DNA from 2 places in the Variovorax sp. P1_G12 genome. Region 1 is predicted to be linked to the other one. Evidence: predicted binding sites of a transcription regulator. Region 1 holds the regulator's gene; the other holds the start of a gene.
The links. Region 1 encodes FNR, which switches genes on or off when oxygen is low (the NO sensors DNR and NnrR bind a similar motif). Its sites were predicted from a motif close to TTGATNNNNATCAA; they were not measured.
Positions count from the first base shown of each region.

Region 2: a site for FNR is predicted at 1,414-1,427, ahead of AC1D2O_RS00080 (universal stress protein). Genes of this name have one in related genera too.

Region 1 covers NZ_JBFUBW010000015.1:124,401-127,605, reverse strand. Annotated here, with positions in the region: gene hemN (oxygen-independent coproporphyrinogen III oxidase) at 1-1,203, opposite strand, end outside; gene fnr (fumarate/nitrate reduction transcriptional regulator Fnr) at 1,328-2,044, shown strand; gene AC1D2O_RS18815 (hypothetical protein) at 2,025-2,270, opposite strand; gene AC1D2O_RS18810 (FixH family protein) at 2,275-2,550, opposite strand; gene ccoG (cytochrome c oxidase accessory protein CcoG) at 2,568-3,205, opposite strand, start outside.
Region 2 covers NZ_JBFUBW010000001.1:13,968-17,172, forward strand. Annotated here, with positions in the region: gene AC1D2O_RS00070 (ISNCY family transposase) at 1-151, opposite strand, end outside; gene AC1D2O_RS00075 (hypothetical protein) at 442-1,314, shown strand; gene AC1D2O_RS00080 (universal stress protein) at 1,489-2,010, shown strand; gene AC1D2O_RS00085 (trypsin-like peptidase domain-containing protein) at 2,027-3,205, shown strand, end outside.

The DNA.
Region 1 (3,205 bases):
GACAGCCTCGAAGTCCACCCGTCCCTGGCACATGATCGCCATGATCACGGCGCGCCGCAGCACGTCGTCGCGCGTCAGCGCCAGGCCGCGCACCACCGGCAGGCGGCCCTGGTCGAGGAGGTCGTAGTATTCCTCGAGCGTCTTCGCGTTCTGGCTGTAGGTGGCGCCGATGCGGCCGATCGCCGACACGCCCAGGGCCACCAGGTCGCAGTCCGGCTGCGTGCTGTAGCCCTGGAAGTTGCGATGCAGCCGGCCCTGCCGCCGGGCGACCGCCAGCGCATCGCCAGGCAGCGCGAAATGGTCCATCCCGATGTAGACATAGCCCGCGGCGGTGAGCGCGGCGATCGAGCGCGACAGCATCTCGACCTTGGCGCCGGCATCGGGCAGGGCTTCGGTCGCGATGCGGCGCTGGGCCTTGAAGCGCTCGGGCAGGTGGGCGTAGGCATAGAGCGCGATCCGGTCCGGCCGGAGCGCGCAGACCTGCTCCAGCGTGCGGTCGAAGGACGCGGGGCTCTGGCGCGGCAGTCCGTAGATCAGGTCGACGTTGACCGAATCGAAGCCCAGCCCGCGGGCCACCGCCATCAGGTCGAACACCTGCCGGGCGGGCTGGATCCGGTGCACCGCCTTCTGCACTTCCGGGTCGAAGTCCTGGACGCCGAAGCTCAGCCGGTTGAAGCCCAGTTCGGCCAGCGTCACGAGGCGCTCGCGGTCGACGGTGCGCGGGTCGATCTCGATCGAATGCTCCCCGTCCGGCGACAGCGTGAAGGCGCCGCGAAGCATGGCCATGAGTTCCCGCAGGCCGGCATCGTCGAGGAAGGTCGGCGTGCCGCCGCCCAGGTGCAGCTGGCGGACGACCGCGCCGCGGCCGAGCTTCTCCACCTGCAGCGAAATCTCGCGGGACAGGTAGTCCAGGTACTCGCGCCCCTTGCTCTTGTGCCGGGTCACGATCTTGTTGCAGGCGCAGTAGTAGCAGAGCGATTCGCAGAACGGGATGTGCACGTACAGCGACAGCGCCCGCGCGCTCGCGCCGGCCCCGCCGCGCTGCTCGAGGGCCTGCGCGTAGTCGTCCGCCGTGAAGGCGTCGACGAAGCGATCGGCCGTGGGATAGGACGTGTAGCGCGGGCCGGCGCAGTCGAAACGGCGCAGTACGGTGGACGGCGGCGCCAGGGCCGGCGTGAGGACGGGAGCGGAGGGGGGGTGCATCGCGGGCGGCGGCAAGGGCTGTGGTGTGTCACTATGCCGCCGTCACGATCTGCAATCATTGACCTGCATCAAGCATCCACCCCACTCCCCGTCGGACAATCCCTCCATGACCTCGACTGCATCAATGAAACCCGAAAATATCAAGGTCGCCTGTTCCAACTGCAATCTGCGCGAGCTCTGCATGCCGGTGGGCCTGAATCCGGGCGAGCTGCAGCGCATCGACGACATCGTCGCGACGCGGCGCAAGATCAAGCGGCGCGAGACGCTGTTTCGCAACGGCGAGGCCTTCACCTCGCTCTATGCGATCCGCACCGGGGTGTTCAAGACCCGCGTCACCAGCGAGGACGGCCGCGACCAGGTCACGGGCTTCCAGATGGCGGGAGAGATCATCGGGCTCGACGGCATCGTCAACGACCAGCACACCTGCGACGCCGTGGCGCTGGAGGACTCCGAGGTCTGCGTGATGCCTTTCGAACGCATCGAGGAGCTGTCGCGCGAGATCACCGCGCTGCAGCGCCACGTGCACCAGATCATGAGCCGCGAGATCGTGCGCGAACACGGCGTGATGCTGCTGCTGGGCAGCATGCGGGCCGAAGAGCGGCTCGCCGCCTTCCTGCTGAACCTGGTCCAGCGCCTGCACGCGCGCGGCTTCTCGCGTTCCGAGCTGGTGCTTCGCATGACCCGCGAGGAAATCGGCAGCTACCTCGGGCTCAAGCTCGAGACCGTGAGCCGGACCCTGTCGAAGTTCGCGGCCGACGGCATGGTCGAGGTCGAGCAACGCAACGTGCGCATCGTCGATCCCGAGGCGCTGCGCCGCATCGTCAATCCGCCGGGCTGTTGATCTCGCGCGCCGGCAGGGTCAGCAGCAGGGTCAGTGCGCCCGCCCCCATGGCCAGCAGCCAGAAGACGAAAAAACCGACCGTGTAGACGGCCTGGCGCGAAGCACCGAGCGCCTCGCCGCGCCAGTTCAGGTCGCCCGGGTCGACCAGGGCGAACACCAGCACCTCGAGCGCGCAGGCCAGGAGGAAGGCCGGCCAGAGAATCCACATCCAGCGGCGCGTCTGCATGCACTCACTCCTTCGGCAGCGGCACGGCGCTGCCCGGTGTCGCCGCGTGGTTGCGCCCGGCCACGGCCGGCATCAGCTTCTTGTCGGCCAGGGTGCGGTTGATCTCCACGCCCTTGCGGTAGTAGTCCTGGTCCACCACCGGGTCGGGCGTGGAGATCGCCAGCCACAGGGTGAAGAAGCTCGCGACCACCACCACGCCCGGCCCGCCGATCACCATCCACACCAGGGGGAAGCGGTACCACGGAGGGCAGGGTTTCATCGCGTCGTTGTCGTGCGTCATCTTGGTCCTTGGGTTGATCAGCGCGGTACCAGGAACACCGCGGGCTCCGAGACACTGGCGTTGCCGCTTTCGGCGCGGACGTCGAAATGCACCTTGTGCGAACCCGCCGCTGCCGCCCCATAGGGTAGCTGCAACCGGACCGCGACCCAGCGCGACTCCGCCGGCGCGACCTCGACCACGGGCTCCGAGGACACCTTCAGCCCCTCGAGGCCGCCCGCGGCGATCCGGTAGCGCTGCACCTGTTCGGTGGCATTCATGATCTGCAGGCGGTAGACGTTCTCGAGCTGGCCGCCTTCGACGATGCGGGCCAGCGACGCGCGGTCGCGCACCACGTCGACCTTCAGCGGCGTGCGCGTCACCAGGCTGGCGAGCAGGCCGATGCACAGCGCCGCCAGCACCCCGGTGTAGATCAGCACCCGCGGCCGCAGCACGCGCCGCAGCACCTGCCGCGGCGTCCAGCGGCCAGCCATGCCGTTCTGCGTGGCGTAGCGGATCAGGCCGCGCGGCGTGTCCATCTTGTCCATCACGATGTTGCAGGCATCCACGCAGAGGCCGCAACCGATGCACTCGTACTGGAGGCCTTCGCGGATGTCGATGCCGGTCGGACAGACCTGCACGCACAGATGGCAGTCGATGCAGTGGCCCAGCGGCGCCG
Region 2 (3,205 bases), on a different contig from region 1:
GGCCGGCAGCGCCTTCGGCGACGTACCGCTGAACGATGCGCTCAACCTGTCGTCGGCTGATGCCCAGCCGCTGCGCGGCCTGGCCGACGCGCAGCACCCGGTCCATCACGGCCTGGATCGTCTTGAGGCGGTCTGCTTCGCGCATCGTCATCGTGATCGTCGCCGCAGGTTTCGCCATGGCCGTACCCCAAGCCCAGAACCTGGGTCGGGCGACTTTGCGACATTTGAAATCGGCTAGAACGCGACATTACTAAATCGCTCCTACAGTTTTCATTTATACAATGTATATTATGTTAAATGATGGGCGCAGCACCTGAGCGACGTGCGCCCGGGCTCTCCAGATTTGTCACAACTCCTTCGTAGCATGGACATCGGTCATATGCACCGGGGCCGGCACAACCCCTGCCTCTGCCCCTCCCGATTTTCATGAATGGAGTTTCAATGCGCGTCCTGCGACCCCTGGCCTTCGGCTTTCTCGCCGCTTCCTTGCTTTCCGCCTGCGGAACACCCGGCTCCTCGACGCCAGCGATCGACAACAGCGCGCTCGGCCAGGCCGAGTTTCGGGCGCACAAGGCGACTTACGGCGTCGTCTACCGGCTGCCCAAGGACGTGACGGACGTGCTCGAGGCAAAGATCAACGCGCCTCTGAAACAGGACCTGCTGAGGCTGGGCCTGCAGGCCGAGGCCCAGAACCCGAACCTCCCGCACGTCACCGTGGTGCACATCCACAGCGCCGACCCGACCACGCCGCAGAAGATGCTCAAGGCGCTGCCGAAGCCGCCAGCGCCCATCCAGCTGACACTCAAGACCTTCTACACGACCGAGGCGGCCAAGGATGCGGGCCGTCCATGGTGGCTCGATCTCGGCATCGTGAAAAACGGGCAAGGATTCGAGGACATGATGGCGTTCAACACCCGCGTCACCGCGGCCGTGGCGCCGCTGCGCGATGGCCCGCTGCCGCGCGTGACGGGCCCGGTCTTCGCAAAGATGGCGGAGCCTGGTCGGGAACTCGTCAGAACCGTGGGCGTGAGCGGCGTCAACGTCGTGAAGGACGGCAAGGAACTGCGGGCCCACAACCCCCACAACACGCTCGTCTACAGCATGACGCCGTTCACGCCCGCGCTGCAGTCGTCGATGAAGCAGGTCGCCGAGCAGATGAACGGGCTCCTGCCCAACGGCATCGACACGACCTTGCGCGACGTGTCGATCGTGGAACTGGCCTTCGCCGGCAACGTGACGCGGGAGATCTATCGGATCAGCCTGGTCGACGGCTCGGTCACCGACGTGGCCACCGGCGCGCGCGTGAACCGCTAGCCAGGCGACCGGGTCCGCAGGAGCTGCCCTGCGGACACGCCGGCGAAGCGCAAGCCGCGGGCCATGCCCGGAGCTTCGCCGTGGTCTTCTGCGATCGACTTGCGCCAGATCAAGGTCCGGCGCACCCTCACTTGGATACTGGTCTCCCCTACCCGTACGCCGAAGGAGCCTGTCATGTATGAGCGAATTCTTGTTCCCGTCGACGGCAGTCCGACCTCCGGTCGCGGGCTGGACGAGGCCATCCAGCTCGCCAGGCTCACACACGCGCGGTTGCGGCTGTGCCATGTCATCGACGAGCTCTCGTTCGCCCTCTCGATGGACGCCTATGCCGGCCATGCCGGCGACTGGCTCGGCGTACTGCGAGACAACGGCCACCGCATTCTCGAACAGGCCAAGGCCACCGCGCAGGCGGCCGGCATCGAGGCCGACACCGTGCTGTGCGACAGGTTCTCCGCGCCGGTGGACGAGACCGTCATTGCCGAAGCCGTCAAGTGGGCGGCCGACCTGATCGTCCTCGGCACCCACGGGCGGCGTGGCGTCGGCCGCCTGGTGCTGGGAAGCAGCGCCGAGCACATCCTGCGCCATGCGACCGTGCCCGTGTTGCTGGTGCGCGCGCCTGCAGTCGAAGCCGGGGTCGAAGCCAAAGAGGCCGCCGCGAGCCTCAGCCCGCCATCGGCCGCCCTGGCGCCCGAGTGAGCGGGGGGTGAGAGCCATGACTCGGCGCCCTCGCCTCGTCCTGGCCCTCGCATTCGCCTGCCTGCTGAATGCCTGCGCCGGCGGTGCCGCGCGGCTGCCCGCCTTCGATGCTTCGGGCTCGCCCGCGCCTGCGTTTTCCTCGCTGGTGGCGAGTCGCACCGCGATGGTGGTCGACATCAACACGCTGCGTGTCGGCCGCGACGAGAGCCGCGAAGGACTCGAACTCGAGATCGCGTCGGAGCTCGACTTCGCGGACCGCCTGCCCTGGTCGCTGCCCGCGAGCGTGCAGGTCAGCCAGATCAGGGACGTCGCCTCGGGCGTCATCCTCACGAGCGACGGCTTGATCCTCACCAGCGCACACGTGGTCGCGGACATCGACGAGGCCACCATCCGGCTGCACGATGGGCGCCGCTTCCAGGCCCGGGTGGTCGGAGCCGATCGACGCACGGACGTCGCGCTGGTGAAGATCGAGGCCACCGGCCTGCCCGTCGCTGTCATCGGCGATTCGTCGCAGCTGGCACCGGGCGATTGGGTGGCCGCGATCGGCGCACCGTTCGGTTTTCATGGCAGCGTCACGACCGGTGTCGTCAGCGCGGTGGACCGCCTCATCGGCGGCGCCGGTGAGATTCCCTTCATCCAGAGCGACGTTGCGATCAATCCCGGCAGTTCCGGCAGCCCGCTGTTCAACAGCCGCGGCGAAGTGGTCGCGATCAATTCGTTGATCTACAGCGGCAGCGGCGGCTACATGGGGCTGTCCTTTTCCGTGCCGATCAACCTGGCGATGAAGATTGCCGGGCAGCTGAGGGCCACCGGCCGCGTCCGCCGGGCCCGGCTCGGCGCCGAACTCCAGGAGGTGACGCCCGCACTGGCCCGTTCCTTCGGCTTGCCGGAGGCAAAGGGTGCCCTTGTGGTCCGGGTCGATGCCGACGGTCCGGCCCAGGCCGCGGGTCTGGTGCGCGGAGACATCGTCACGGCGTTCGACGGCGTCGCGGTCTCGCGCTTCACCGAATTGGTGCAACGCGTTGCCGATCTCCCGCCCGGAACCCGCCGGCAGCTGGACGTATGGCGAGCAGGAACCCGGCAGTCGCTCAGGGTGACGCTCTCCGAGCAGCCTGCGCCGCGGCGGACCCTGGGCATCCCGCTTGCAGCGGCCTGGGGCGACGGCCTCGGCCTGCGCCTGGGCGAGCTGTCGCCG